DNA from 2 places in the Enterobacter sp. 4974935 genome. Region 2 is predicted to be linked to the other one. Evidence: predicted binding sites of a transcription regulator. Region 2 holds the regulator's gene; the other holds the start of a gene.
What was found. The regulator LexA, encoded in region 2, represses DNA repair genes until DNA is damaged. The targets are predictions, from matches to a motif close to TNCTGTATGTACATACAGNA.
Positions count from the first base shown of each region.

Region 1: the regulator LexA is predicted to act here: its motif matches at 14,502-14,521, upstream of rmuC (DNA recombination protein RmuC).

Region 1 is NZ_JBZWGT010000003.1:4,137,454-4,153,234, forward strand. It holds gene ghrB (glyoxylate/hydroxypyruvate reductase GhrB) at 1-835, shown strand, start outside; gene cspE (transcription antiterminator/RNA stability regulator CspE) at 894-1,106, opposite strand; gene AC4OVS_RS21010 (DUF3053 domain-containing protein) at 1,350-2,060, opposite strand; gene AC4OVS_RS21015 (HTH-type transcriptional regulator) at 2,391-2,678, shown strand; gene AC4OVS_RS21020 (ABC-F family ATP-binding cassette domain-containing protein) at 2,717-4,336, opposite strand; gene fre (NAD(P)H-flavin reductase) at 4,554-5,255, opposite strand; gene ubiD (4-hydroxy-3-polyprenylbenzoate decarboxylase) at 5,295-6,788, opposite strand; gene rfaH (transcription/translation regulatory transformer protein RfaH) at 6,961-7,452, shown strand; gene tatD (3'-5' ssDNA/RNA exonuclease TatD) at 7,449-8,231, opposite strand; gene tatC (Sec-independent protein translocase subunit TatC) at 8,273-9,043, opposite strand; gene tatB (Sec-independent protein translocase protein TatB) at 9,046-9,588, opposite strand; gene tatA (Sec-independent protein translocase subunit TatA) at 9,592-9,846, opposite strand; gene ubiB (ubiquinone biosynthesis regulatory protein kinase UbiB) at 9,923-11,563, opposite strand; gene ubiJ (ubiquinone biosynthesis protein UbiJ) at 11,560-12,165, opposite strand; gene ubiE (bifunctional demethylmenaquinone methyltransferase/2-methoxy-6-polyprenyl-1,4-benzoquinol methylase UbiE) at 12,179-12,934, opposite strand; gene rmuC (DNA recombination protein RmuC) at 13,001-14,458, opposite strand; gene udp (uridine phosphorylase) at 14,598-15,359, opposite strand; gene AC4OVS_RS21085 (dienelactone hydrolase family protein) at 15,619-15,781, shown strand, end outside.
Region 2 is NZ_JBZWGT010000003.1:4,033,476-4,049,256, reverse strand. It holds gene ubiC (chorismate lyase) at 104-601, shown strand; gene ubiA (4-hydroxybenzoate octaprenyltransferase) at 614-1,483, shown strand; gene plsB (glycerol-3-phosphate 1-O-acyltransferase PlsB) at 1,573-3,993, opposite strand; gene AC4OVS_RS20595 (diacylglycerol kinase) at 4,148-4,516, shown strand; gene lexA (transcriptional repressor LexA) at 4,625-5,233, shown strand; gene dinF (MATE family efflux transporter DinF) at 5,297-6,634, shown strand; gene AC4OVS_RS20580 (CsbD family protein) at 6,754-6,963, shown strand; gene zur (zinc uptake transcriptional repressor Zur) at 7,011-7,523, opposite strand; gene AC4OVS_RS20570 (cupin domain-containing protein) at 7,641-8,129, shown strand; gene AC4OVS_RS20565 (conjugal transfer protein TraF) at 8,322-9,608, shown strand; gene dusA (tRNA dihydrouridine(20/20a) synthase DusA) at 9,691-10,686, shown strand; gene pspG (envelope stress response protein PspG) at 10,823-11,065, shown strand; gene AC4OVS_RS20550 (quinone oxidoreductase) at 11,251-12,234, opposite strand; gene dnaB (replicative DNA helicase) at 12,301-13,713, shown strand; gene alr (alanine racemase) at 13,730-14,809, shown strand; gene tyrB (aromatic amino acid transaminase) at 14,919-15,781, shown strand, end outside.

The sequences.
Region 1 (15,781 bases), 100 kb from region 2:
GGGCCTGCTGGGTTCAAGCGAAAAGGTGGATGCAGCGCTGCTGGAGAAAATGCCGAAGCTTCGTGCAACCTCAACCGTTTCTGTGGGCTACGACAATTTCGACGTGGATGCGCTTAACGCGCGCAACATCCTGCTGATGCACACGCCACATGCTCTGACGGAAACCGTCGCCGACACGCTGATGGCGCTGGTGCTCAGCACTGCTCGTCGCGTGGTGGAGGTGGCTGAGCGCGTGAAAGCGGGCGAATGGACGAAAAGCATTGGCCCGGACTGGTTCGGCGTGGACGTACATGGCAAAACGCTGGGGATTGTTGGGATGGGCCGTATCGGTCTGGCGCTGGCACAGCGCGCCCATTTCGGCTTCAACATGCCCATTCTGTATAATGCACGCCGTCATCACGCTGAAGCTGAAGAACGTTTCAACGCCCGTTACTGCGAGCTTGATACGTTGTTGCAGGAAGCCGACTTTGTCTGCCTGATCCTGCCGCTGACGGATGAAACGCGTCATCTCATCGGCAGGGCGGCGTTTGAAAAGATGAAGAAATCGGCCATTTTCATCAACGCAGGTCGCGGCCCGGTGGTCGATGAGAAGGCGCTGATTGAGGCACTGCAAAACGGTGAGATCCACGCCGCCGGTCTGGACGTGTTTGAACAGGAGCCACTGCCGGTGGATTCTCCGCTACTGAACATGCCAAACGTCGTCGCCCTGCCCCACATCGGCTCAGCCACTCACGAAACACGCTACAACATGGCGGCGACCGCCGTGGATAACCTGATTGCCGCGCTCGGCGGTAAAGTGGATAAGAACTGCGTTAACCCGCAGATACAACAGTAGAAACGAAAAAACCCGCCAGAAGGCGGGTTTTTGAATTTTGTGCTACTGGGTTGGAAGCTTACAGGCTTACAACGTTACCAGCTGCTGGGCCTTTAGCGCCGCTTTCGATGGTGAAGGAAACTTTCTGACCTTCATCCAGAGATTTGTAGCCATCGTTCTGGATAGCAGAGAAGTGTACGAACACGTCTTTAGAGCCATCGTCAGGAGTGATGAAGCCGAAACCTTTATCAGCGTTGAACCATTTTACCAGACCAGTCATTTTAGCAGACATAGAAATTACCTTATTAACAAATATATTGTGCCTTCCGGCTTGATGGATTGCGTTACAGATTTTTAAGCGATGAAGGAAGGGTCACTACGAAGGGTATCTATGGATAACAATCTGGACTGCTTTACTAAACTGCTTTAGGTCTGTGTAACAAACCGACGAAGATAGTTATACCGATATGGTAGAAGAATGACAAGCGTTATTTTCATCATGCATAAAAAAACCCCGCCGAAGCGGGGGTTTTTCTTATTCCGTTGCAGCGACCGCTGCGCTCCAGGCCTGGCTAAAGGCCTGATGCTGGGACGCCAGCGGCCCTATCAGCGTATTGTACTGACTCGCCTGCTGGGAGGTCGGGAACTGGATACCGTTAGAGACGAAGCTCACCTGCGTACCCTGCTCATTAATAAAGTCACCCACCTGAACCAGCTGCTGAGTAAAGACTTGCGCCGCCGGGATCAGTGGTTGCAAGGCGTTTGACGGCTTGGTCACGACTTTCTCATACACCTGGTCATAAACCGGCTTGAGATCCTCGTCCTGCTTCAACGCGGAGCGCGACGCATCAGCCTGCATTTTGGCATTTTGCAGCTGCTGGCTCAGTACCCCAAGCGCGCCATTTGACTGGCGCAGCGGTTCGCGCTGGGTCATATAATCCTGTGGAACGCGGATGGCATTCACGCTATCCACTACCGGGCGAATACCGGAATCCATCGCCTGGCTTACCTGCTGTGAATAGCCATACAGAATGGCGTAATCCGACACGAATGGACCAAACTGTTTTTTCTGATCCGCAGTCAGCGTTGGTAAACGCTCGCCGCTACGCATCACTGTATTCTGTAGAAAATCGATAAACGCTTTGCGCTGATCGCCTTCTTTATCGAAACACCCACTCAGGCTAACAACCATCAACAACGCCGCAATAGGCGCAAACCAGCGAGAGCAGGACTTTCCTGTCGCCATTTTATTACTCCTTTCACCCAAAAAGCGCACACCGGCACACGCGTGCCCAACGCTGACAAGGATAGTCCAGGTCAGCCTTGCAAGATAGAGTTTTCATGCAAAACGGGTATTGCCGTTTTTGTACTGACTATTTACAAAAAAATACCTGTGCATCCCTACATATGATTAATCAGGTAATTAGCATAACTATCCATATAGCTGAAACGGGTAAAGCGATCGTTATCGCACAATTAATCACAACCGTGACGATCCTGTGTTTGGTTTAGGGACTATTCTTAACATGCTCTCTGATGTTCATGATCCCGATGTGTGATTTATGAGGAGTTCTCAATGGAATTAAAAGATCCTGAGTTTGAGCTGCTGAGCAGCCTGGAACAGATTATTTTTAAAGATGTACCGCCGACGGTTACCCTGAATCAAAAGTCCAATCCTTTTAGTGAATTTGAGCGTTTACGCAAAGGGTCGGGCCTGAAAACAGATGAATTCGCAAGAGCGATGGGTGTCAGCGTAGCGATGGTGCTGGAGTGGGAGTCAAAGCGTGAAAAACCTACCCCAGCCGAGCTAAAGCTGATGCGCCTGATCCAGGCAAACCCTGACCTTCGCAAGCAGTTAGCCTGATAAAGTTTGTTTGCCCCCGCCCTTGCGGGGGCTTGTGTTTAGAGGCTTTCACATCGCCATCCCGACTCTTCCCACGCCAGCTCATGCGTCAGCTTTAATCCTGCTAAAAACGCTTCATCGTGCGACACCACCAGCAGCGCGCCGGGATAATCGGCCAGGGCCGCTTCAATGGCCTGAACGGAAGCCAGATCGAGGTGGTTGGTCGGCTCATCCAGAAGCAACAGCTGCGTTGCCGCTTCACGCCACAATACGCAGGCCAGCGCGGCCTTCAGGCGCTCGCCGCCGCTTAGATCGGCCAGTGGAAGTGTCACTTTCTCCGCGCCCAGCTGAAGCTGCGCTAAACGGGTACGCAGCGCCCCCTCTTCGAGCGGTGTATTGCCCAGGCTAAGGTGTGTCATCACCGACTGCGACAGATCCAGCCGGGAAAGATGCTGATCGAGATAAGCACATCTGACGGAGACCTTACAGGTTCCCGTAACAGGGGCGGTTTCGCCCAACATCACTTTCAACAGCGTGGATTTCCCACAGCCGTTCGGCCCGCGTAGCGCCACGCGCATCGGGCCATCCATTCGCCAGTTTATCGGGGAGACAGGCACGTGCGGAAGCACCAGTTCTTCCAGCACCAGCACCTGTTTTCCTTCCGGGATTTCACTGCCCGGCAGGGTAAACATCACCGCGTTATCTTCTTCAACCCGCTCGCGTGCCTGGTTAACCGCAGCGTTCAGGGCATGATTTTGATCGCTATGCTGTTTTTTCCAGGAACCAATCCGCTCTTTCGCCGCCCCTTTGTATTTGACCCGTTCAAACGAGGCGATGTTAAGGCTGTCGACCGTGCGAAGCGTTTTGGCCGAACGCCGCTGGCTGTCGTCATGCTCTTTATGCATACGGGCGCGGGTACGCTTGCGTTCGGTGGCAGCATGCTCCAGCGCGGCGCGGGCAGCCAGTTGCTCAGCATCACGCTGGGTTCGATAGTCAGCATAATTCCCGCCGTAGCTGCGCAAGCCCAACGCGCTCAGTTCAAGGATACGCGGTACCTGGGCCAGCAACTCACGGTCGTGAGAGGCCACCAGCACCCCGCCCTGATACCGGGAAAGCTGCTCGTAGAACCACACGCGGCCTTGCCTGTCGAGGTGGTTGGTCGGTTCGTCCAGCAGCAGGTAATCAGCATCCGCGGTGAATGCGCCGCACAGCAAGGCACGAATGCGCTCGCCGCCGCTTAGCTCTGCCGCGCGTTTGTTCGGCTCAAAAGAGGGAAGTTTTGCAGCGATAAAAGCCTGGCTTAGCCGTTCAGCCAGATCCCAGTAACCATCGAGCGTGTCGAGATCGTCGGGTTCATAATGACCGCCGTCGATGCGCGTGCGCGCCGCAAAGATCGCGTCGTAACCAAGCAGTCCGGCAAGAGTCGTATCCGCAGAAATATCCTGCTGCTGCGCCACATAGACGTGTGTACCAAAGCGCTCAACGTGACCGCTGGCGGGTTCATCAACCCCTGCCAGCAGACGCAGAAGGCGTGTTTTACCGCTGCCGTTGCGGCCAACCAGCGCACACACTGACGCATCCAGAGAAAGATTCAGTGGACCAAAAAGGATATCGCCCGTCGCAAACTGACAGGTGACCTGATGCAAAATAAAAGAGGGGGATTGCGCAAAATGAGCCATAAGCACTCCTGAATGAAATCAAAACATCCCCTGCCGACGCGATGCGTTGAGCAAGGATCGAAATTCATCAGTCGTGTTTGTTCATTTTTGGGGGGCGCTCCTGAGGGCGAAATTTAACGGGAACAAGAATAACGGCAATGCGCCGCCCATTTCAAGGTTAAATTTTCACCAGCGCTATTGCCCGAGCGTAAAAAACCCGCCGAAGCGGGTCTCACAATCAGATAAACGCAAACGCATCGCCAAACAGACGATCTTCCCGCGCGTCACGCTCGTTGCAGAACAGGTCGCGGGCAATTTTCGCCATTTCAAAGCGACCGGCAATGTAGATATCGTGCCCGGCCAGCGTTCCGTGATCCTGCAATACCGCAGTCAGCACCGTGCCGCTGCGCCCGCGCCAGCCCTCTTCCGGCTGCTCGACGACCGGCTCGATGCGCAGGTTTGGATGATTGACGCTCAGCGCTTCCAGCTCAGACAGATCGTAAAGGTGCTTCTCTTCACGGCCGCCCCAGTAGATGGTGATATCGCGATTTGGATTACGCGCCAGCGCCGTCAACAGAATAGAGCGGACATAGGAGAAGCCTGTACCACCGGCAATCAGGATCAGCGGACGGTCTTCGTCTTCACGCAGCCAGGCCTCGCCGTGAGGAATATCGACCACGATTTCACGCTCTTTCAGGATGCGATCCATCACGGCCATCGCGTACAGGTTAAGCTCAGACGCACCAATATGCAGCTCAATAAATTCCTTCTCTGCTGGCGTTGAGGCCATAGAGAAAGGACGCTTATCACGCTCGTCCATCACGACCATCAGGTACTGACCGGCACGGAATGAGAATGCCGCTTCAGGAACCAAACGGACGCGATATACGGTGTCGGTAATAGCATCTACCGACGTCACTTTACAGCTTAAGGTTGTCATTCGCTCTCTCTGTCGGGAAGTCTATAGGGCTAAACGGTCTTATTCTGCCTTACCGTTATTCATTATGGCCAGCTCGTCCCAGATCGCGTCAATTCGCGCGGTCACGGCAGGATCTTTTTCGATCGGGCGACCCCATTCACGGTCGGTTTCGCCAGGCCATTTGTTCGTGGCATCCAGTCCCATTTTTGAACCAAGGCCGGAAACCGGCGAGGCAAAGTCCAGATAATCAATCGGCGTGTTTTCCACTAACACCGTATCACGCGCCGGATCCATACGCGTGGTGATGGCCCAGATGACGTCATTCCAGTCGCGGGCATTGACGTCATCATCGCAGACAATCACAAACTTGGTATACATAAACTGGCGCAGGAAAGACCATACGCCCATCATCACGCGCTTAGCGTGACCGGCATACTGCTTCTTCATCGTCACCACCGCCAGGCGATACGAACACCCTTCCGGCGGCAGATAAAAATCAACAATTTCCGGGAACTGCTTTTGCAGGATCGGCACGAACACTTCGTTCAGCGCCACGCCAAGTACCGCCGGTTCATCCGGTGGACGGCCGGTGTAGGTAGAGTGATAGATGGCATCTTCACGCTGGGTAATGTGCGTGACGGTGAATACCGGGAAGTTATCCACTTCGTTGTAATAGCCGGTGTGGTCGCCGTACGGTCCTTCGGGTGCCAGCTCGCCCTGTTCAATGTAACCTTCCAGCACGATCTCTGCGCTGGCTGGCACTTCCAGGTCATTGGAGATGCACTTCACCACTTCGGTTTTGGTACCGCGCAGCAGCCCTGCAAAGGCATATTCCGACAGCGTATCAGGAACAGGCGTCACCGCGCCCAGAATGGTTGCCGGATCGGCACCCAGCGCGACGGAAACCGGGAAGCGTTCGCCCGGATGGGCCGCGCACCACTCCTGGAAATCCAGCGCGCCACCGCGGTGGGACAACCAGCGCATGATGAGCTTGTTTTTGCCAATCAACTGCTGGCGATAAATGCCGAGGTTTTGACGCTCTTTATGCGGCCCACGCGTCACGGTGAGGCCCCAGGTAATCAGCGGTGCGGCATCTTCAGGCCAGCACTGCATAATGGGAATTTTGGTCAGATCAACTGCATCGCCTTCCAGCACTTTTTGCTGGCATGGCGCGCCGCGCAGGCGTTTGGTGGGCATATTCAACACCTGCTTAAACTGCGGCAGCTTGTCGAACAGGTCGCGGAACCCTTTTGGCGGCTCCGGCTCTTTCAGAAAGGCCAGCAGTTTGCCCACTTCACGTAACGCCGTGACATCTTCCTGCCCCATGCCCATCGCCACGCGGCGAGGTGTGCCAAACAGGTTGCACAGTACCGGCATAGCGTAGCCTTTTGGGTTTTCAAACAGCAACGCCGGGCCGCCCGCGCGCAGGGTGCGGTCAGCGATTTCTGTCATTTCCAGATACGGATCAACAGGAAGCATAATGCGTTTGAGTTCGCCCTGCTTTTCCAGCAGCGCCAGGAAGTCGCGTAGATCGTGGTATTTCATGCAGTTAATCATGGCCTCTCTGTAAGCGCTTCATTATACGGCGTAAGACCGCGTGATGCTGTAATTTTGTTAAATTAGCGTGAACTTCCACGACTTACTCTCTTTTTCGCCATTATAATCACCTTAGCGATCCCGCCAGGGTTTTGGTATGCTTGCGCCCCGAACAATGGGAAGAGTGATTATGCAGGCCTGGTATTTACTGTATTGCAAACGCGGGCAACTTCAGCGCGCACAGGAACATCTTGAACGTCAGTCTGTTAACTGCCTGACGCCCGTGATCACGCTTGAAAAAATGCAGCGTGGAAAACGCACGACCGTCAGTGAGCCTCTGTTCCCGAACTATCTGTTCGTTGAGTTCGACCCCGAAGTGATCCACACCACGACGATCAGCGCCACGCGCGGCGTCAGCCATTTTGTACGTTTTGGCGCCCATCCGGCAAGAGTACCGTCATCGGTTATTCATCAGCTCTCTGTCTACCAGCAGCCTGAAGATATTACCGATCCGGAAACCCCTTATGCCGGGGACAGCGTGGTGATCACCGAAGGCGCTTTTGAAGGGTTACAGGCCATCTTCGCTGAACCAGACGGTGAAGCGCGTTCTATGCTGCTGCTCAACCTGCTGAACAAAGAGGTGTTGCAGAGCGTTAAAAACACCGATTTCCGCAAAGTTTAGAACTGCACGCCGAACAGACGACGCACGTTGTCATCGGTTTGGGCTGCCAGCCACTGCGCATCTTCCCCGCGCCAGTACGACACTCGCTCAGCAATGTGTCCCAGATAAGCCGGTTCGTTACGTCGTGATGCCGGTTTGGGCTGCATATCCCGGGGCAACAGATACGGCGCATCCGTTTCCAGCAACAAACGATCGGCCGGGATTACGGATAACAGCTCGCGCAGCTCCAGCCCACGACGCTCATCGCACACCCAGCCCGTGATACCCAAGTAAAGCCCGCGGTTCAGGCAATCCAGCGCTTCCTGACGGGAGCCCGTAAAGCAGTGCAACACCGCGCCTGGCAGTTTCTCCAGCCAGGGGTCCAGTAGCGCCAGAAAACGTTCATGCGCATCGCGACAGTGCATAAACACCGGCATCCCCAGCTCTGCAGCCAGCGCGAGCTGGGCGGTAAATGCCTTCTCCTGCTCTTCAGGCGTCGAGAAGTTACGGTTGAAATCAAGCCCGCATTCGCCAATGGCAACCACTTCTGGCGTAGCCGCCAGACGATGAAGCGCCTCAGCGCTTTCATGCGTCCACTGGCTGCTGTCATGAGGGTGCACGCCTGCGGTGGACCAGCAGTGTTGATAGCGTTGCGCCAGCTGCCGTGCCTGCTCACTCTCATGCAGATTTGTTCCCGTCAGTAACAGCCCGCTCACGCCGGCGGCAAACGCGCGCGCCACCACTTCATCGCGGTCTTTCGCAAACTGGGCGCTGGTCAGGTTAAGCCCGATATCAAACATACGTATCCCCATATGACAACCGCCCTGACGGGCGGTTGGTTTTATTCTTTAGTGGTCTCTTCAGACGGCTCGTCTTCTTCGTCCCGGGTACGCCCCTTTCCGACGTAGAAACGAGCGAAGAATACGCCGACTTCAAACAGGCAGTACATGGGTATCGCCAGTAAGGTTTGCGAGAAGACGTCCGGTGGCGTTAACAGCATACCTACGACAAATGCCCCTACCAGGATGTACGGGCGCTTCTTACGCAGATCGTCAGGCGTGGTCACCCCCACCCAGCAGAGCAGGACAATCGCGACGGGCACCTCGAAGGCGACACCAAAGGCCATAAACAGCGCCATAACGAAGCTGAGGTAGCTGGCGATGTCCGTCGACACCTGTACCCCTTCCGGCGCGGTATGCGTCAGGAAGCCGAAGGCCAGCGGGAAGACAACGAAGTAGGCGAACGCCATACCGATATAAAACAGCAGCGAACTGGACACCAGCAGCGGAATAACCAGCTTGCGTTCATGCCTGTACAGCGCGGGTGCCACAAATGCCCAGACCTGATACAAAATGACCGGCGCAGAGGCAATCAACGACACCCAGAAGGTCAGCTTGATCGGGGTAAAGAACGGCGAAGCAACGTCCGTTGCAATCATCGTTGCGCCCAGCGGCATCTGCTTAATCAGCGGTGCGGAAACCACCTGATAGATATCGTTGGCAAAATAGACCAGACATAAAAAAATGAGGAAAACCGCAATAATGCAGTTTAACAGACGCTTACGCAGCTCAATGAGGTGCGTAATCAGCGGTTGAGTATCATCTACTGCCATGTTTACGCTTTATCACTCGACGAGGGGGATGATTCGGAAACGGGCGCGGCGGGTTTTACCTCAGCCGTTTTGACCACGGGCTCTTCCGGCGGCACCTGCTTTTTCACTTCGGGCTCCTGCGGCGATTGCTCTGGCGAAGCAGCCTGATGTTCCGCGCTGGAAGGCGTCACACCCTCGCGCTGCTCTTCGCTGCCCTTCACCACCGGATTATGGATGGTGTTTGCTTCATCACTCGCCTTCTCAGGATCGTTAACGCTGTATGAGCGCTTCATGGATTCAGCCGCTTCGCGCAACTCATCCATGGATGCTTTCAGCTCCGGCGTCAGGTTGTCCATGCTCGCCTTTTCAACCTTTTTCAGGCTGTCCTGAAATTCCTGAAGCTTCAGTTCCTGCGCCAGCTCGTTCTGCACGGTCGTTGCCAGCGAACGGAGCGCACGCACCCAGCCCACGACAGTTTTTACCGCAACGGGTAAACGCTGCGGCCCCAGCACAATCAAACCAATCACAAAGACCAGCAGTAACTCACCAAAACCAATGTCGAACACGAATTACACCTGCTCTTTATCGTGACGTTTGGCCTCTTCCTTTTTGGCTTCGTCCTGCTTATCGGCGATAGATTTAGCGGTAAAATCAGCGTCCTGACCGCTTTTTTCCTGCTTATTCTCATCATCGCTCATGGCTTTCTTGAAGCCTTTGATTGACGCGCCCAGGTCGGAACCAATTGATCCGAGTTTTTTCGTGCCGAACAGCAGCACAACGATGACGGCAATGATCACTAACTGCCAGATACTGATACCACCCATGCGTGTTCCCCAGTGATAGATGATTAATTAGTCAGATCGCATTATACGTATGCAATCTCTCGATAGCGACGCTAATTCAGCGTGTTTTTTGCCAGCCAGCAAGCCAGACAACCACACCGGCAGCCATAATCCAGGCTGGCATCATTTCCCAGTCCGGACGATTGATCAACAGCAACGTGCCGCTTATCAGCAGCGTCGCGCCAATTCCGAAGAGATAGCGGGACTGCCCCTGACGCACGCGACTGGATTGAAGCTCGTGCGCGATTTTATCCATGCTGTGCTGAAGGTTCTTGCTCTGACGCAAACTGTCGTAAACCAGTTCAGGAATTTCTGGCATTTTTTCAATCCAGAACGGGCCTTTCTCTTTAAGCGAGCGAACCAGGGCTGGAATACCGACCTGATCCTTAATCCAGGATTCGAGGAACGGTTTCGCGGTTTTCCACAAGTCTAACTGAGGATAGAGCTGGCGGCCTACGCCCTCAACGTAAAGTAATGTTTTCTGAAGTAAAACTAATTGTGGCTGCACTTCCATATTAAAACGGCGTGCGGTGTTGAACAGGTTGAGCAGAACATGCCCGAAAGAGATCTCTGAGAGCGGCTTTTCAAAAATTGGCTCACAGACGGTACGGATCGCAAATTCAAACTCTTCCACGTTGGTATCTGGCGGAACCCAGCCTGAATCCACGTGCAGTTCGGCCACCTTACGGTAGTCGCGATTGAAGAAAGCGATAAAGTTCTCGGCGAGATAACGTTTATCCTCTTTATTCAGCGAGCCGACAATACCGCAGTCGATGCCGATGTACTTCGGGTCTTCCGGGTGCTCATAGCTGACGAAAATGTTGCCCGGATGCATGTCAGCATGGAAGAAGCTGTCGCGGAAAACCTGAGTAAAGAAGACCTGCACGCCGCGCTCGGCAAGCAGCTTCATGTTGGTGCCCTGTTTTTCCAGCGCTACCACGTCCGAGACCGGGATGCCGTAGATACGTTCCATCACCATCATGTTCTGACTGCAATAGTCAGAATAGACTTCCGGAACATACAGCATCGGACTGTCTTCAAAGTTTCGACGCAGCTGAATGGCGTTCGCCGATTCACGCAGCAAGTTAAGTTCATCGATGAGCGTTTTTTCGTATTCCCGTACCACTTCCAGTGGACGCAGACGGCGGCCATCCGGCAACAGACGCGGCACCCAGCGAGCCAGGCGATAGATCAGCTTCATGTCCGCTCTGATAACCGGCAGGATATCCGGGCGAATCACCTTAATGACCACCTCTTTGCCATTCTCCTTCAGGCGCGCGGTGTGAACCTGCGCAATAGAGGCAGAGGCCAGAGGCTGAATGTCGAAATCATCAAACCAGGTCTCGATGGGGATATTGCCCATCGCTTCTTCGATTTGTTTCTTCGCTCTCTCTCCGTCAAACGGAGCGACGCGGTCCTGCAATAGCGCGAGCTGATCGGCAATCTGCGGCGGGAAAAGGTCGCGACGCGTTGAGAGCATCTGCCCAAACTTGATCCAGACCGGTCCCAGCTCCTGCAACGCAAGACGCAGGCGTGCGCCCAGCTCCTGATCCTTATGGCGATTCGGCATCCAGAACAGCGTGCGACGCCAAAGCCGAAGCGGCAGGGTGATACGCATTCTGGGGATAAGCTCGTCGAGCCCGTAGCTCAAAAAGGTGCGAACGATAAAATAGAGGCGCCGAATTTCACCAGGCGTCATTTGCCCTCCAGTTTTTCAAGCCGTTTGGTTAACGCATCAACTGCGCGCTCAACTGCCGCGGTCTCTTCTGCAAACCAGGCGACTTCTAAAGGCCCAGGCGCCATACGCCACTCTTCGGTCAGCACCTCGGCAGCATAGCGCTGTTGACGGAGCAGGCCTTTACGCAGGAAAGTGGAACCCGTGCGCAGCGTTTTGCTTATCCCTTCAGCCGCGATGTCGCCGATATAGGGCGCCAGCAGTTCCGCGGGGTCAAATTCAGCCTGATCGCTGAGTGCAACGAAGTTCTGTACCACCTGAATATCGCCCTCGACCTCCAGCTCACCGCTGCGAATAAGCGCCGTCATCTGCTGACGGTCACGCAGTTTTGGCAATACGCTCATGTGCGTAATCACCGAGCAGTCAGCCTCGCCTTCCCACTCCCCCAGAACGTCAAGCTGGCGTTCGCTGAAGACCAGCACAAGCGGCGTCGAGAACTCTTTTAAAACGATACGCAGCACCTTTCCGTTAAGCCGCTGACGTGCGGTTTTCAGCGCCGGGGCGCGATACAGAAAGGCATTCAGTACATTCTCGATGCCTGCGGTGACTAAGGGTTTAATGGGCACGGGAAACCTCCACTCAGAACTTGTAACCACGATGCAGCGCGACGACACCCGCCGTCATATTGAAGTATTCCACGTTTTCAAACTCCGCATCCTGCATCATCGCTTTCAGCGTGTCCTGATCCGGGTGCATTCGGATGGATTCGGCCAGATAACGGTAACTTTCTGCATCGTTTGCCACCAGCTCGCCGATGCGCGGCAGAACGTGGAAGGAATAGGCATCGTAAGCTTTGCTCAGCGGGTCGATAATTGGTTTAGAAAACTCGAGAACCAGCAGTCGGCCGCCCGGCTTCAGCACGCGGTACATAGAGCGCAGCGCTTTATCTTTATCGGTCACGTTACGCAGGCCGAAGGAGATGGTGATGCAGTCGAACGTATTGTCCGGGAACGGCAGCGCTTCGGCGTTGGCCTGAACATATTCAACGTTGCCTACCACGCCGATGTTACGCAGCTTTTCGCGTCCCATTTTCAGCATGGAGTCGTTGATATCTGCCAGCACCACGCGACCGGTTTCGCCAACCAGACGGGAGAATTTAGCGGTCAGATCACCTGTGCCGCCGGCTAAATCCAGTACCTTTTGTCCACGGCGCACGCCGCTGCAATCAATAGTGAAGCGCTTCCACAAGCGATGAATGCCAAATGACATCAAATCATTCATCACATCGTACTTCGCCGCCACGGAATGAAATACGTGGGCCACCATGTCAGCTTTCTGCGCTTTGGCGACAGTCTGAAAGCCAAAGTGCGTTGTGTCTTGTGAATCGTCAACCATCTCAGAGCCTGCTAATCAGTCAAATGTTCGTGAAGTGTAACAGATTGGGCGCATTTGCCCTACGTTTCAACCACCGTGAAAGAAACGCGCCGACTGCGCTTCGGGGGATAAACTCGCCGCTAACCCATTGTCTTCATTGCGGCTATTTTGCTCACCATCGCCTTCACGCAAACGAAACTCCTCGTCCTGAGCCGTAGCCTGCTCCACCAGTTCCGGATTAATCTCGCGTTTAACTTCCACCCCCAGGCTGCGAAACGCCTCCGCCTGCGCCAGCAAATTGCCGCGCCCGGAGGAGAGTTTTTTCATCGCCTGGCGGTAGTTATCCTGCGCGCGATCCAGGCTTTGCCCCACCGAGGACATATCGTCCACAAACAGCCGCATTTTGTCGTACAGCTTGCTGGCGCGATCGGCAATCTGCTGCGCGTTACGGCTTTGGTGCTCATAACGCCACAGGTTGGCAATGGTACGTAACGCCACCAGCAGCGTGGTGGGGCTGACCAGCATAATGTTATTTTTCAGCGCTTCGGTGATCAGTTCGGGCTGTCTGTCGAGCGCCAGCAGGAAGGCTGGCTCAACCGGAATGAACATCAGCACATAATCCAGCGATCGCAGCCCCGGCAATTGTTGATAATCTTTTCTGCCCAGCAGACGGATATGGTTACGCACGGAGGCGATATGCTCCTGCAACGCTGTTTCGCGGGTATAGTCATCTTCCGCGTTGAAGTAGCGCTCATAGGCCACCAGCGTCATTTTGGCGTCGATAACCACATCTTTGCCCTGCGGCAGACGAACAATGACATCCGGCTGCATCCGCGAGCGCGCATCGTTTTCAATGCTGACCTGCGTTTCGTATTCGTATCCTTCACGCAGGCCAGAGGCCTCCAGCACGCGCGTCATGACCACTTCGCCCCAGTTTCCCTGCGCTTTGTTATCACCTTTCAGTGCGCGCGTCAGGTTAACCGCCTCCTGAGCCATCTGCGCATTTAGCTGCTGGAGATTACGGATCTCATGCGCCAGCGTGTGGCGCTCGCGAGCCTCCTGACCAAAGCTGTCCTGCACCTGACGGCGAAAGCCGTCCAGCTGTTCACGCAGCGGCGTCAGCAGGCTGTTCAGGCTCTGGCGGTTCTGCTCATCCACGCGGCGATTGCTGTGCTCAAAAATGCGGTTCGCGAGGTTCTCAAACTGCTCGCTAAGACGCTGCTCGCTGTTGATCATCTGACGGATTTTGTCTTCGGCGTGCAGTTGGGTGGATTCAAGGCGGGTGGTCACTTCCCGGAGATCGGCCTCCAGCGAGGTGTTAATGTCGCGCAGATTGCGCAGTTCGTTATTGAGCAGTTCACACTCATCGCGCCAGTGGTCACACAGCGCAAGCTGTTGTTTCGTCGCGCTGAGTTCGGCGACGATCTCTTCGCGCTCTGCCAGCTGATCGGCTTTCTGCTGAGCATGTTGGTAGCCGCAAATGAGCCAGCCAATCCCCACGCTCACCAGCGCAACTACCGCATAAACCAGGATTGAGATATCCACAATGCCCCCTGCATCCACGTGTAACCCGCACAAAATAGAATTGTGCTGTATGAACGTCCAGTTTGAAAGGGTTTTCCTGCGAGGCGTTACGCAAAAAAGAAAGGCCGAGCATGTCGGCCTTTTAGCACTGAAGAGAGAATTAGATCAGACGGCGCGCCGCTTCAACCACGATTTTCACCGCATGGCTTTCCGTCTGCTTCATGGTTTCAGCGTTCGGGATCTCCTGCTGGGTACGGTTGACGATAACGCCCGCCACCATACCGGCACGCAGACCCTGGCTTGCGCACATGGTCAGCAGCGTCGCAGATTCCATTTCGTAGTTCATGACGCCCATCGACTGCCACTCTTCCATGGAGCCTTTGAAACGGCTCACCACGCGACCAGAGAAGGTGTCGTAACGCTCCTGGCCCGGGTAGAAGGTATCGGAAGATGCAGTGACGCCCACGTGGGTGGTGGCGCCCACGGACTTCGCGGCTTCAACCAGCGCGGTGGTGCATTCGAAATCAGCCACTGCCGGGAATTCCATCGGTGCAAAGTGCAGGCTTGCCCCGTCCAGACGCACGGATGCGGTGGTAACCAGCACGTCGCCCACGTTGATGTGCGGCTGAATGGCGCCTGTGGTGCCAATGCGCAGGAAAGTACGAATGCCCAGCTGTGCCAGCTCTTCAACGGCGATAGAGGTAGACGGGCCACCGATACCGGTAGAGCACACGATCACCGCTTTACCGTCCAGCTCTGCGCGCCAGGTGGTGAATTCGCGATGCGCTGCCAGCTTAACCGGCTTATCCATCAGCGCGGCGATCTTTTCCACACGCTCAGGATCGCCAGGGACGATAGCAAGCGTAGCCCCTTGTAAATCGTTTTTAGTGAGGCCGAGATGAAAAACATCAGACTTAGACATAGGTGACTCCTCTGTGGGTCGGTTTGTCAGAAGAAGTAAAACGGTACTTTACAGAAGCAATGTGCATTATTTCGTGACACACCTCACCATGAATGAAAATGATTGCAGTTAATTTCCATAAAATGGTGATTCACATCACATTAACAAGTTATACCGCCGGGTGCTGCACAAAAGATAGACGCTATAAGGCACTGTGGGTTGTTAACCTGGTGTCTATATTTATCTTTGCGCTAATCCATTCATTGGTACGGAGAATGCCATGACTGAAAAAACCGGTTTTGCACCTGCTGCGGCCCCGCATGCTTCAACCATCGTCTCAACCCCTGAAGAGGCCATTACCGCAGGCGAGACCTCCATTCCCTCCCAGGGAGAGAACATGCCAGCGTACCACGCGCGGCCAAAATCCGCCGATGGCCCGCTGC
Region 2 (15,781 bases):
GTTGCACCTTTGTTGCGATAGTGATCGTTAAATTCTGTTTGTCCGTCCTCATTTTGCCAATCTGCGATACAATGCTTTTACGTTATGTATCGGAGAGTCTGGCATGTCACACCCCGCGCTAACGCAGCTGCGTGCGCTACGCTATTTCGACCAAATACCCGCGCTTGACCCGGAGCAACTGGACTGGCTGTTGCTGGAAGATTCCATGACAAAACGTTTTGAGCAACAGGGTAAAACGGTCACGGTGACGATGATTCAGGAAGGTTTTGTCTCGGCTGAAGCGATTGCCAGCGAGCTGCCGCTGCTGCCGCAGGAAGAACGCTACTGGCTGCGTGAAATTTTACTCTGTGCGGATGGCGAGCCGTGGCTTGCCGGGCGAACGGTGGTTCCTGAGTCTACACTTTCCGGGCCGGAGCTTGCACTGCAACGCCTCGGCAAAACGCCGCTGGGGCGATATCTGTTCACCTCGTCTGAACTGACCCGTGATTTTATTGAAATTGGTTGCGATGCCGATTTGTGGGGGCGCCGTTCCCGCCTTCGTTTGAGTGGCAAGCCGTTAATACTGACGGAACTCTTTTTGCCTGCATCGCCGTTGTACTAAGAGGGAGAAAAAATGGAGTGGAGTCTGACGCAGAATAAGCTGCTGGCCTATCACCGCCTGATGCGTACTGATAAACCCATTGGCGCGCTGCTGCTGCTGTGGCCGACCTTATGGGCGCTGTGGGTTGCCACGCCGGGCGTACCGCCGCTGTGGATCCTGGCGGTGTTTGTGGCGGGTGTCTGGCTGATGCGCGCTGCGGGCTGTGTGGTCAACGACTATGCTGACCGGAAATTTGATGGACATGTTAAGCGCACCGCGAATCGTCCTTTGCCGAGCGGTCAGGTGACCGGGAAAGAGGCGCGCATCCTGTTTGTGGTGCTGGTGCTTCTCTCTTTCATGCTGGTGTTAACCCTTAACACCATGACCATTCTGCTGTCCGTCGCTGCTCTGGCGCTGGCCTGGGTCTACCCATTTATGAAGCGATACACCCATCTGCCGCAGGTGGTATTGGGTGCGGCATTTGGCTGGTCGATTCCCATGGCGTTTGCCGCGGTCAGCGAGTCCGTTCCGCTCAGCTGCTGGCTGATGTTCCTGGCGAATATTCTCTGGGCCGTTGCGTACGATACCCAATACGCGATGGTCGATCGCGATGACGATCTCAAGATTGGCATCAAATCGACGGCGATCCTGTTTGGCCGTCACGACAAACTGATCATCGGCATATTGCAGGTGTCGGTGCTGGCGCTGATGGTGGCGATTGGTCGCCTGAACGGGCTGAACTGGGAGTTTTACTGGTCCGTGCTGGTGGCGGGTCTGCTGTTTGCGTATCAGCAGAAGCTGATCGTGAAGCGCGAGCGTGAAGCCTGCTTTAAAGCGTTTCTGAATAATAACTACGTCGGGCTGGTGCTGTTTATGGGGCTGGCGATGAGTTACTGGTCATAAAAAAACCGGGTGGCGGCTTCGCCTTACCCGGCCTACGATTTAGCAGAATATGTAGGCCGGGTAAGCGTTAGCGCCACCCGGCTTTAACATCACTCGCCCTGCGTCGAACTCTCAATCGTTAAACGCACATCCGCGGTAATCAGCTCTGCCAGCATCTGGTAAACCTTCATCGTCTCTTCCGGCTCAGCATCGCCCGTATCGCTAATGTAACCTTCGTCGCGCAGCGTCAGCACCAGGGAGCTGAATACCGCTTTGTCGAAGAATTCCGGGGCGTTAATGCCATGCAGAACGGACAGGCGCTGGGCCAGCGTCCGACTCTCTTTTTCCAGCGTACCGCGGTTGATTGACGGGTTAGCACTCAATAACCAGAAGGTAATGGCGTAGCGCTGCAACGTCTCACGCGCACCGGAAGCCAGGAGCTGCAAGGTTCGGGAACGTGACGGATTGATATGCAGTTCGTCATCACTGATGGTAATCAGCCCCTGACGACGCATCTCTGCGGACATTTTATCGAGCTCTGCCGCCAGCTCATCCTTACTCCAGCGCAGGAACAGCTCCGCTTTCAGCATCGGATAGATGGCCTGAATATGGCGCAGCAGCTCCTGACGCGAAATACGGCGGTGCTGGGTAATAATGGCTGCCATCAGTGACGGCAGCATCAGCATGTGCGTGATGTTATTACGGTAGTAGGTCATCAGCACGGCCTGCTCGCGCGGCAGAATGATGATGTCACCAATCGTATCTTTCTCGACTTCGAACTTGTTCATCTGCAACGCGTGATCGATCAATTCGCTGGCGGTGGCAGACGGCACGGTCGAATCCACGGAATACGGCACGTTGCGCATGATATCCAGATAGCAATCAATCTGCTCGGTCAGCTGCTCGCGAGTCAGTGAACGCTGGCGAGAGGCCAGAAGCGCGGTACAACACAGGTTCATGGCGTTTGCCGCACCAGCATTGTTGATGCGTACCATCAGCTCGGATGCAATGCCGTTGACCGTTGGCGTCAGCCAGGCCGGACGTACCGCTTCGATAGGATCAATAGACTCGCGCCACTCCGGAACATGATGGTTCAGATATGTCATCAGGGGCAGGGGCTCGCCAAAGTTCACGTAGCCCTGACCGAGGTTGCGCAATTTACTCAGACCACGCAGCATCTGCGGCAGACTCTCTTTCTCTTTGGTCGCACCGCGCAGCTCTTTCGCGTAGGTGCCCACTTCCATCACGTGTTCATAACCGATGTAAATAGGCACCAGCGTGATAGGACGCGTACCGCCACGCAGCATGGCCTGAATGGTCATCGACAGCGTGCCGGTCTTCGGATCGAGCAGACGACCGGTACGGGAGCGACCGCCTTCAACAAAGTACTCCACGGAATAACCGCGGCTGAACAGCTCGCCCAGATACTCCCTGAAGACGGTGGAGTAGAGCTTGTTACCCTTGAAGGTACGACGAATGAAGAACGCACCCAGACGGCGGAAAATCGGACCTGCTGGCCAGAAGTTCAGGTTGATACCGGCAGCAATATGCGGCGGCACCAGGCCCTGGTGATAGAGCACGTAAGAGAGCAGCAGGTAGTCCATGTGGCTGCGGTGGCAGGGCACATAGACAATCTCGTGGCCGTCATGCGCTAACTGACGCACGCGCTCGGCGTTGTGGACGTTAATCCCCTGATAGAGGCGGTTCCACGTGAAACCGAGGATACGGTCAGAGAGACGAATCATCTCGTAGGAGAAGTTTGCGGCGATCTCTTCCATCAGCGCGATTGCGTTCTGCTGCGCTTTCTCGTGCGAAATCTTCTTGCTGCGCGCTTCGTCTTCTACGGCACGGGCAATCGCTTTGGAAGCCAGCAGCTTGTTAAACAGATCCTGACGCGCCGGGAGACGTGGCCCAACGGCCGCCAGACGCTGACGTGCAAAGTGCATACGCGCAACGCGCGCCAGCTTTTGCGCAATGATTTTGTCAGTACCGTGTTCATCCGCCATGCGGCGCAGTGAAACGGAAGGCGAGAAGCGAACAAAGCTGTCGCGTCCCAGCCATGAGACGGCGAAGAATTTCTGAATGCCGTTGAGCATACGCAGCGGCGGGTTCTCTTCCCCTTTTTCACGCCCCGGACGACGGCCAAACATCACCGACACCGGCACCATCTGCACGTCCAGATCGGGGTTGCTGCGGTGCAGATCGAGGTAATCATGGAACAGCTTAATGGACTCTTCTTTCGGCGTGTAATAGGTGAACACGCGCGGTCCGCCATGGATGAACACGTAGCGCGGCAGCAGCGTACCGTCGACTTCCAGCGGTTCAAGCGGGTCAGGTAAATCGTGCGCCAGACATTGAGCGCGAAGCGTTAGCAGGTCTGCCTTCGAGTTATAAGGCAAAACGTACATAATAGGGCGCGACGTATCGAGCCCTAATTCCAGCGCAGGTTCTGCTGGGATAGACTTACTTTTTACCAGTACGCTTAATGGTAAATTAAGTAATTTGTAGTAAATTCGTGGCCAGCCGGACATAAACGATGTAAAGCCTCTGGTTAATAATGCAATTGCGGCGCAAGGATAACAGAAAGCGCGCAAAATTTCTGTTGTTACCCGTCATACTTCAGGTCGCAGCAAAACGCGCTGCGGCTTTAGTTACTGACGCTATTTATCATAAAAGGTTCTTTTAATGGCCAATAATACCACTGGGTTAACTCGAATCATTAAAGCTGCCGGTTATTCATGGAAAGGTTTCCGCGCCGCATGGGTTAATGAAGCCGCTTTCCGCCAGGAAGCGGTTGCCGAAATCGTTGCCGTTGTCATCGCCTGCTTCCTTGATGTTGATGCTATCACCCGCGTACTGCTCATCGGATCTGTCCTTCTGGTGATGATAGTGGAAATTCTGAATAGCGCTATTGAGGCCGTTGTTGACCGAATCGGGTCGGAATTCCATGAACTGTCTGGCCGGGCGAAAGACATGGGTTCCGCTGCCGTACTGCTGTCGATTATCACGGCGGCGATCACTTGGGTCACGCTACTTTGGTCGCATTTCCGATGAGCCTCGAGGAATAATTAAGTCCCTGGTTTTTTGTGCAGTTTTTGGTTCCAAAATCGCCTTTGACTGTATATACTCACAGCATAACTGTATATACACCCAGGGGGCGGTATGAAAGCGTTAACGACCAGGCAGCAAGAGGTGTTTGATCTCATTCGGGATCATATCGGCCAGACGGGTATGCCACCCACGCGTGCAGAAATTGCGCAGCGTCTGGGCTTCCGTTCTCCTAATGCTGCCGAAGAGCACCTTAAGGCGCTTGCGCGTAAGGGCGTGATTGAGATTGTTTCCGGCGCCTCACGCGGCATCCGTCTGCTGGTGGAAGAAGAGAGCGGTATTCCGCTGGTGGGTCGCGTAGCCGCAGGTGAACCTCTGCTGGCGCAGCAGCACATCGAAGGGCACTATCAGGTTGACCCAGGCATGTTCAAGCCGAGCGCCGATTTCCTGCTGCGCGTTAGCGGAATGTCCATGAAAGATATCGGTATTCTGGATGGCGATCTGCTGGCGGTACACAAAACCCAGGACGTGCGTAACGGGCAAGTCGTGGTGGCGCGCATTGATGATGAAGTGACGGTTAAGCGCCTGAAAAAACAAGGCAATACCGTGCAGCTTCTGCCTGAAAACAATGAATTCTCCCCGATTGTGGTGGATCTCCGCGAGCAGAGCTTCTCTATTGAAGGGCTGGCGGTCGGCGTTATCCGCAACGGTGAATGGCTGTAATCTCTTCCTGACAGGCTGTAGTTCCTCTACAGCCTGGCCTGTTTTCTGATTCCGGTAATTTCCATGGCATTGCTAACTTCTGCCGATAAGGCGTTGTGGCGTCTTGCGCTACCGATGATTTTTTCCAATATTACCGTTCCTCTGCTGGGGCTGGTGGATACGGCAGTTATCGGGCATCTCGATTCGCCGATTTATCTCGGCGGCGTCGCGATCGGCGCAACGGCGACCAGCTTCCTCTTTATGCTGCTACTTTTTCTGCGCATGAGTACGACAGGCCTGACGGCCCAGGCGTATGGTGCAAAAGATCCCCTGCGTCTGGCGCGTGCGCTGGTTCAGCCGCTCATTCTGGCGTTCGGTGCTGGCGCGTTAATCGTTCTGTTGCGTACGCCACTGATTGATCTTGCGCTCCATATTGTAGGCGGCAGCGATGCCGTACTGGAACAAGCCCGGCGGTTCCTCGAAATTCGCTGGCTCAGCGCGCCCGCTTCACTGGCAAACCTGGTCCTTCTGGGCTGGCTGCTGGGCGTGCAGTACGCCCGCGCGCCAGTGATCCTGCTGGTGGTGGGCAACCTGCTTAACATTGTGCTCGATCTCTGGCTGGTGATGGGACTGCACATGAACGTCCGGGGCGCGGCGCTGGCTACGGCAATTGCCGAGTACGGGACGCTGCTGATCGGTTTGGGGATGGTCTGGCGCGTGCTGGCGATGCGCGGTATCACCCTGGATCTGCTGAAATCGGCCTGGCGCGGCAATATGCGTAAGCTGCTGGCGCTTAATCGCGACATCATGCTCCGTTCGCTCCTGCTGCAACTCTGCTTCGGCGCATTAACCGTTTTTGGTGCCCGTCTTGGGCCTGAGATCGTCGCCGTCAACGCAGTGCTCATGACGTTACTGACCTTTACCGCTTACGCGCTGGATGGTTTTGCTTACGCCGTCGAGGCGCATTCAGGGCAGGCTTATGGCGCGCGTGAAAGCGGCCAGTTACGCGAAGTCTGGCGTGCTGCCTGTCGTCAGGCGGGTCTGGTGGCGCTGGTCTTTGCTCTGGTTTACGCCTGTTTTGGTGGGCATATTGTCGCGCTTCTCACCTCGTTGCCCGCGCTACGTGAGCTGGCCGATCGCTACATCCTCTGGCAGGTAGTATTACCGGTGGTGGGCGTGTGGTGCTATTTGCTGGACGGCATGTTTATTGGTGCGACGCGAGGGGCGGAGATGCGCAACAGCATGGCCGTCGCTGCGGCGGGGTTCGGCCTGACGCTGCTGACCTTGCCGTATCTCGGCAATCATGGTCTGTGGCTCGCGCTGGCGGTGTTTCTCTCACTGCGTGGCCTTTCGCTGGCCGTTATCTGGCGTCGTCACTGGCGAAACAATACCTGGTTTCCAGCCCCGCACGATATATCGTAACGGTTAAAGATTCCGAATATAAAAATAAATGCCGAATCCTTAACTACAATAATAATCACGTCCAGCAGAATAGAACGAAGCGGACGACACTCATAGACGCTTAACACGAGGACACGATTATGAATAAAGACGAAATCGGCGGCAACTGGAAGCAATTCAAAGGTAAAGCGAAAGAACAGTGGGGTAAGCTGACAGATGACGATATGACCGTCATTGAAGGTAAGCGCGATCAGCTGGTAGGTAAAATCCAGGAGCGCTACGGTTATGAAAAAGATCAGGCGGAAAACGAAGTCAAAGACTGGGAAACCCGTAACGACTACCGCTGGTAACCGGCACTATCCCCAAGGGCGGCTCTGAGCCGCCGTTTTCTTTGGCCTTAACGCGGCTTTTTCTTCACCAGGATAGAGTGATCGTGCTGACAGGCATCCTGATGACGGCATGACTCCACCTCCACGCAGGCAGAACATAAGCCGTGGGCTTCGATCACGTTATGGCGCAGCGCAAAGCCCATTCTGGCTGCCAGCGTATGCATAATATCTTCCACACCTTCCGCACACTCTTCCTTCACCACGCCACAGCGATCGCAGATAAACATGGCGGACGTGTGAGTAGGCTGGTCAAAAAGATGGCACAGCACATAGCTGTTTGTTGATTCCACTTTATGCACAAACCCTTGCTCCAGCAGAAAATCCAGCGCCCGATAGACGGTCGGCGGTTTTGCCTGCGGCTCGCTTTCACGCAGCAGGTCGAGCAGATCGTAAGCGCTGATGGCACCCTGTTGCAGGCTCATCAGACGCAGTACCTCAAGGCGCTGCGGGGTCAGGCGCACATTGCGTTGCGCACAGAGCTTTTCAGCTTGCGCTAACAGCTCTTTTGTGGACTTGTCCATCGGGCACCTCGGATGTGGTAAGGGGTGAAAACCCTCACTTTATCATGTTCTGCTAAAAACACCGAGATCCGCCGGGCTGTGCTATACCTGACGCATCGCAAATCGGGAGATCGCATGATGAAAAGACCTGATTGTATTCGGCACTGGCGGGACGTGGAAGGCGCCGATGACGCAACGTATCCGGACAGCAATGAACGGTTTTCTATTGGCGCGCCGCTGGCCCGCAAGCTGGGTCTCGGCCGCATTGGTATTCACCATGAACGGCTGCCGCCCGGACGCCGTACTTCTTATCCGCATGCGGAAAGCGACGAAGAGGAGTTTGTTTACGTTCTGGAGGGTTACCCTGAGGCCTGGATCAATGGTTATCTGTGGAAGCTTGAACCCGGAGACAGCGTGGGATTTCCTGCCGGCACGGGGGTATGCCATACCTTTATCAACAACACCGATGAAGAGGTGCGCTTACTGGTGGTGGGTGAGGCTAATAAAAAACATAACCGCATCTACTATCCCCTCAATCCGGTGTATGCCGTGACGCGCGAAGACCACTGGGTAGACCATCCGCCTCAGTTTTTTGGCCCGCACGATGGAAAACCTGGGCGAAAATAATTTCCTCTTCTATAAATATTGATGGTCGTCACACATTAGAACAGGCCGGGATGGAATTTAACTTAGGGAAATAGCGGGTCTTTTTGTACTTATTCACAGCAATAGTTCGTTCCTGTTTGGGTGATAACAGACAGGGTTAACTAATAACAAACTATTTACGAGCACACTGTGAAAAAACATTTTAAATTTTCGATGGTTAGCATTGCTGTCTCCTTTTTTATGGCAAATCAGGCGGGAGCAGCCATTACCTGGACGGAAGCGCGTAGCGACGCAATGGGCGGAACGGGTGTCGCGGCAGGGAGCTATGGCAGCGGGGCGTTAATCAACCCCGCGTTACTGGCAAAATCTAAGCCCGAGGATGATGTGACGGTCATTTTGCCGTCCGTTGGCGTGCAGGTGACCGATGAAGACAATCTTCAGGACGAGATTGATACCATTAACGATAAAATCAATCATTACAAGGACGTGGTTGATAGTCTGACCCCCATTGATATCATCACGGATCCATTAGGTTCGATCAATCAGTTCCAGGGCGCAGCGAAAGATCTCGCTGATGAGCTGGACTACCTGAAAGGCAAAACCGCACACGCCACCGCAGGGGCGGGGATTGCCGTCAGTATCCCTAACGATGTCCTTTCCGTGGCCTTTATGGCAAAAGGCTATGCACATGGCCGCGTCAGCTCTTCAATCGATCAGCAGGACATTGATTATCTGCGCGGCATACAACGAAGCGATGCGGTGGCTGCCGGTGTGGCGCTGGATGCCGCGCTAAACGGTTCCGATCAGATCACCAAAAACCTTAACTCTACGGCGTCTGGCCGGGCGGCGATTGTGTCCGACTACGGTATTGCGGTAGCCCGTCAGTTCGATCTTGGCGGCGTTCCGGTTTCCGTTGGCGTCACGCCGAAGCTGCAAAAAACCTGGCTCTATAACTACACTACCTCAATCTACGATTACGACAGTAATAAGTGGAACGACAGCCGCTACCGTACCGACGACACTGGCTTCAACGTCGATGCCGGTATTGCTGCTGATTTCGGTGAAAACTGGACGGTCGGCGTGAGCGGGCAAAACCTGATGTCGCGCGATATCGATACCAAAGATATCCGAATTCGCAACGGGCGCACAGGAGAGGTGGTGAGTTATAAAGACACCTATCAGATCCGTCCGCTGGTCACTGCCGGGGCCGCCTGGCACAACGATCTGGTCACGCTGACCGCAGATGGCGATCTGACCGAAACCAAGGGCTTTAAAAGCGAAGACACCTCCCAGTACGTTGGCGTCGGTGCTGAAGTCACGCCACTGAGCTGGCTGGCAGTACGCGCCGGTTATCGTGCGGATATGAAAGGGAACGACAGCAACGTCTTTACCGGCGGTGTCGGTTTCGCGCCGTTCAACTCCGTCCACGTTGACCTGATGGGGCTTTATGGCGAAGACGAGACCTGGGGTGCAGGGGCACAGTTGAGCATGACGTTCTAAAGTGCACCGGAGGCGCTGCGCCTCCGGCTTTTCTTTGTGCTATAGTAGCGCCCCTTTTCCACCAGATGCTTAAAAGTTCGCCATGTCGTCAGAATTTCAGACCGCTTTCCCTGCACATCGTTTCTCCATTGCGCCAATGCTCGACTGGACGGACAGACATTGCCGCTATTTCCTGCGTCAGCTCTCCCGCCATACGCTGCTATACACCGAAATGGTCACTACCGGCGCAATTATTCACGGCAAAGGCGACTATCTGGCGTACAGCGAAGAGGAGCATCCGGTTGCGCTGCAACTCGGTGGCAGCGATCCGGCTGCGCTGGCGCAGTGCGCGAAGCTGGCCGAAGAACGCGGCTATGACGAGATTAACCTCAACGTCGGTTGTCCGTCCGACCGTGTGCAAAACGGCATGTTCGGCGCGTGTCTGATGGGAAATGCGCACCTGGTGGCGGACTGCATCAAAGCGATGCGCGACGTCGTCTCTATCCCGGTCACGGTCAAAACCCGTATCGGCATAGACGACCAGGACAGCTATGAGTTTCTGTGTGATTTCATCAACACGGTATCAGGGAAGGGTGAATGCGAGATGTTTATCATCCACGCCCGTAAAGCCTGGCTCTCAGGCCTCAGCCCGAAAGAAAACCGCGAGATCCCGCCGCTGGACTACCCGCGCGTGTACCAGCTGAAACGCGACTTCCCACACCTGACCATGTCGATCAATGGCGGTATTAAGTCGCTGGACGAGGCCAAAGCGCACCTCGAACATATGGATGGCGTGATGGTCGGACGCGAGGCGTATCAGAATCCGGGCATTCTGGCGACGGTTGACCGGGAAATCTTTGGCGTTGAGGGTGCTGACACCGATCCCGTGGCCGTAGTGCGCGCCATGTATCCGTACATTGAGCGCGAGCTGAGTCATGGTACGTATCTGGGCCACATTACCCGCCATATGCTTGGCCTGTTCCAGGGCATTCCTGGTGCGCGTCAGTGGCGTCGTTATCTCAGCGAGAACGCGCATAAAGCCGGTGCGGATATTGAGGTACTGGAACACGCGCTGCGTCTGGTTGCGGATAAACGTTAAATTTCGCTAAAAGATGGTCAAATACGCCACGCCCTGCAACACATTGCGGGGCGTTTTGCTTTCAGAACAACAACTTATTTTTGGCATGATTCTTGTAATGATCGCAGCATCATTCGGGAACTCGTGGGAGAGCATCATGCTGGAACTACTTTTTGTGATTGGCTTCTTTATCATGCTGATGGTCACGGGCGTATCGCTGCTCGGTATCCTGGCCGCGCTCGTCGTGGCCACGGTGGTGATGTTTGTCGGCGGTTTATTTGCCCTGACGATTAAACTCTTGCCGTGGTTACTTCTGGCGATTGCGGTGGTATGGGCCATACGGGCGATTAAATCACCAAAACTGCCGACTTATCAGCGTAATAACCGCTTCCGTTACTAAGGTATTGAGGGGTACGTCACATACCTGCAACTTTTCCGGCAGCAATCTTTAGAACAGAATAGGATTTACTTATCGAATCTGTCACTATGGCTGCCGCTAAAGAATTCATCGAGCTGTACCCTACATACAGCCGAACTAAAAAAAAGAAAGGGCTTCCCATGGGAAGCCCAATTTCTTTTTATGGCTCAGGGAATTAACAGACTTGAGCCCTGGGTTGCCCGGCTCTCCAGCACCTCATGCGCACGTTGCGCATCGGTCAGCGGATATTTCTGCGCTTCTGCTACATCCACTTTGATCACCCCGCTGGCGATCAGCGAGAACAGCTCGTTGCTGGCTTCCTCAAGTTCTTCCCGATTAGTGATGTAACCTTGCAGGGAAGGGCGGGTGACATACAGCGACCCTTTCTGATTCAGAATGCCCAGGTTCACGCCGGTGACAGCCCCGGAGGCGTTACCGAAGCTCACCATCAGCCCGCGACGTTGCAGGCAGTCCAGCGAAGATTCCCAGGTGTCTTTCCCCACCGAGTCATACACCACGCGTACCTTTTTGCCGCCAGTGATCTCTTTCAGCCGCTCAACGATGCTCTCTTCCCGGTAGTTGATCACCTGCCATGCGCCCGCGTCCAGCGCGCGCTGCGCTTTTTGCGCGCTGCCTGTGGTGCCGATCAGCTTCGCCCCCAGGGCTTTCGCCCACTGGCAGGCAATCAGCCCTACGCCACCTGCGGCTGCGTGAAACAGGAATTGCTCGTCAGGCTTAATTTCGTAGGTTTTGCGCAGCAGATAATAGACCGTCAGCCCTTTCAGGAATGAGGCGGCAGCCTGCTCGAAGCCGATCGCATTTGGCAAAAGCGCCGCTTTCTCGGCCGGAACGTTATGGATGGAGCTGTAAGCGCCCAGCGCCGACTGCGCGTACACCACGCGATCGCCTTCCTTAATGTGCTTAACCGCGCTGCCCACTTTGCTGACGATACCGGCCGCCTCGGTGCCCAGTCCGCTCGGCATCGACGGAGGCGGATAGAGACCGCCGCGAATATAGGTATCGATGTAGTTAATGCCGATCGCTTTGTTTTCAACCTGGATTTCGTTCTCGCCAGGTGCCGTGGGGGTAAACTCCACGGCTTGCAGTACGTCTGGCCCGCCATGTTTCTGGAACTCAATGCGTGTTGCCATGCTCCCTCCGTTAGAAAATTATGGTAATCTTTCGACCCACTCTTTATCTCGGTAACTCCATTCACTATGGCAGGAAACAAACCCTTCAACAAACAGACTGAACCCCGTGAACGTGATTATCAGGTCGCCGGGTTAAAAGTCCCGCCGCACTCGATTGAAGCGGAACAGTCGGTGTTGGGCGGTTTAATGCTGGATAACGAACGCTGGGACGACGTCGCCGAGCGCGTTGTTGCGGAAGACTTCTATACCCGCCCGCACCGCCACATCTTTACTGAAATGGCGCGTTTGCAGGAGTCGGGCAGCCCGATCGACCTGATTACACTCGCAGAATCGCTGGAGCGTCTGGGACAGCTCGACAGTGTCGGCGGGTTTGCCTATCTGGCAGAACTGTCAAAAAACACGCCAAGTGCCGCGAACATCAGCGCTTACGCTGATATCGTCCGTGAACGTGCCGTTGTCCGCGAGATGATCTCGGTGGCGAATGAGATCGCCGAGGCCGGTTTCGATCCCCAGGGGCGCACCAGCGAAGATCTACTTGATCTTGCCGAGTCCCGCGTCTTTAAAATCGCCGAAAGCCGTGCGAACAAAGACGAAGGCCCGAAAAACATCGCCGATGTGCTCGACGCCACCGTTGCGCGTATTGAGCAGCTTTTCCAGCAGCCGCACGATGGCGTGACGGGGGTGAACACCGGTTATGACGATCTCAACAAGAAAACGGCAGGTCTTCAGCCATCGGATTTGATTATCGTCGCGGCGCGTCCGTCGATGGGTAAAACGACATTTGCGATGAACCTCGTCGAAAACGCGGCGATGTTGCAGGATAAACCGGTTCTTATCTTCAGTCTTGAGATGCCCTCAGAACAGATCATGATGCGTTCTCTGGCATCCCTGTCGCGCGTGGATCAGACCCGCATCCGTACCGGTCAGCTCGACGATGAGGACTGGGCGCGGATCTCCGGCACCATGGGGATTTTGCTGGAAAAACGGAACATCTATATTGATGACTCCTCCGGCCTGACGCCGACGGAAGTGCGCTCCCGCGCGCGCCGTATCGCCCGTGAACACGGTGGCATCGGCCTTATCATGATTGACTACCTCCAGCTGATGCGTGTTCCGTCGCTTTCCGACAACCGTACGCTGGAGATTGCCGAAATTTCCCGCTCGCTCAAAGCGTTAGCCAAAGAGCTGCACGTGCCGGTGGTGGCGCTGTCGCAGCTAAACCGTTCTCTGGAACAACGTGCAGACAAGCGCCCGGTCAACTCCGACCTGCGTGAATCCGGCTCCATCGAGCAGGATGCCGACTTAATCATGTTCATCTACCGTGATGAGGTTTATCACGAGAACAGCGATCTGAAAGGGATCGCCGAAATTATTATTGGTAAGCAACGTAACGGCCCCATCGGTACGGTACGTCTGACCTTTAACGGCCAGTGGTCGCGTTTCGACAACTATGCCGGTCCTCAATATGATGATGAGTAATTTCTAAGGAATTCAAATGCAAGCGGCAACTGTTGTGATTAACCGCCGCGCTCTGCGACACAACCTGCAACGTCTGCGAGAACTGGCGCCCGCCAGTAAGCTCGTTGCAGTCGTGAAAGCGAACGCTTACGGACACGGTCTTCTTGAGACCGCGCGAACGCTCCCCGATGCCGACGCTTTTGGCGTCGCCCGTCTCGAAGAAGCTCTCCGCCTGCGCGCAGGTGGAATTACGCAACCGATTCTGCTCCTCGAAGGCTTTTTTGAAGCCTCGGACCTGCCGACCATTGCCGATCAGCACCTGCACACGGCGGTGCATAACGAAGAACAGCTGGCCGCACTGGAAACGGCCGAACTGAGCGAGCCGGTCACCGTGTGGATGAAGCTCGACACGGGCATGCACCGCCTGGGCGTGCGCCCGGAGAATGCCGAAGCGTTTTATCAGCGGCTGTGCCAGTGCAAGAACGTGCGTCAACCGGTGAATATCGTCAGCCACTTTGCCCGCGCCGATGAGCCTGAATGCGGCGCAACGGAACAGCAGCTTGATATCTTCACCACCTTCTGCGAAGGCAAACCGGGGATGCGCTCCATTGCGGCGTCCGGCGGCCTTCTGCTGTGGCCGCAGTCGCACTTCGACTGGGCGCGTCCGGGGATTATACTGTATGGCGTTTCCCCGCTTGAGAACAAACCCTGGGGACCGGACTTCGGCTTTAAGCCGGTGATGTCGCTGGTTTCAAAGCTGATTGCCGTGCGTGAGCACAAAGCAGGGGAGCCGGTAGGTTACGGCGGCACCTGGACGAGTGAGCGCGACACGCGGCTTGGCGTGGTAGCGATGGGCTACGGCGACGGCTATCCGCGCGCCGCGCCAACGGGTACGCCGGTACTGGTCAATGGTCGCGAAGTGAAGATTGTCGGCCGTGTGGCGATGGACATGATTTGTGTCGATCTGGGACCCGACGCGCAGGATAAAGCGGGGGACGATGCGGTGATGTGGGGCGAAGGCCTGCCGGTAGAGCGTATTGCTGAAATAACAAAAGTGAGTGCTTACGAACTTATCACGCGCCTTACTTCAAGGGTCGCAATGAAATACGTCGACTAAGCATGAGCGGGATGCGATGCATCCCGCTTCTGTTAACATCCCCTCGATCTTCTTCCGCTTCCGGTTTATTGTTGAATGCCCTGCCTCATAACAATCCGGAGAACATCGCGTGTTTCAGAAAGTAGACGCCTACGCCGGCGACCCTATCCTCTCCTTGATGGAGCGTTTCAAAGAAGATCCTCGCAGCGACAAAGTGAACCTCAGCATCGGTCTTTATTACAACGAGGACGGCATCATTCCTCAACTGAAAGCCGTTGCCGAAGCCGAAGCGCGTCTTAACGCAACCCCGCACGGGGCTTCGCTTTATCTGCCGATGGAAGGGTTAAATACCTACCGTAATACCATTGCGCCGCTGCTGTTTGGTGCGGATCACGCGGTGCTCGCGCAAAAGCGCGTGGCGACTATCCAGACGCTGGGTGGCTCGGGTGCGCTGAAGGTAGGCGCAGATTTCCTGAAAAAGTACTTCCCGGATTCCGGCGTGTGGGTCAGCGACCCGACGTGGGAAAACCACGTGGCCATCTTTGAAGGCGCGGGCTTTAAGGTTGCGACCTATCCATGGTTCGACAGCGAAACCAACGGCGTACGCGTTGATGCGCTGCTGGAAAAACTGAACACCCTGCCGGAGCGCAGTATCGTATTGCTGCATCCGTGCTGCCATAACCCGACCGGTGCGGACCTCACCAATGCCCAGTGGGATGCGGTGATCGAGGTACTGAAGGCGCGTAACCTGATCCCGTTCCTCGACATCGCCTATCAGGGCTTTGGGGCGGGCATGGAGGAGGACGCCTACGCCATTCGCGCGATTGCCAGCGCGGGTCTGCCTGCGCTGGTCAGCAACTCTTTCTCAAAAATCTTCTCCCTCTACGGCGAGCGCGTCGGCGGTCTGTCCGTGGTGTGTGAAGACGCCGAAGCCGCGGGACGCGTACTCGGTCAGTTGAAAGCGACGGTCCGCCGTATTTACTCCAGCCCGCC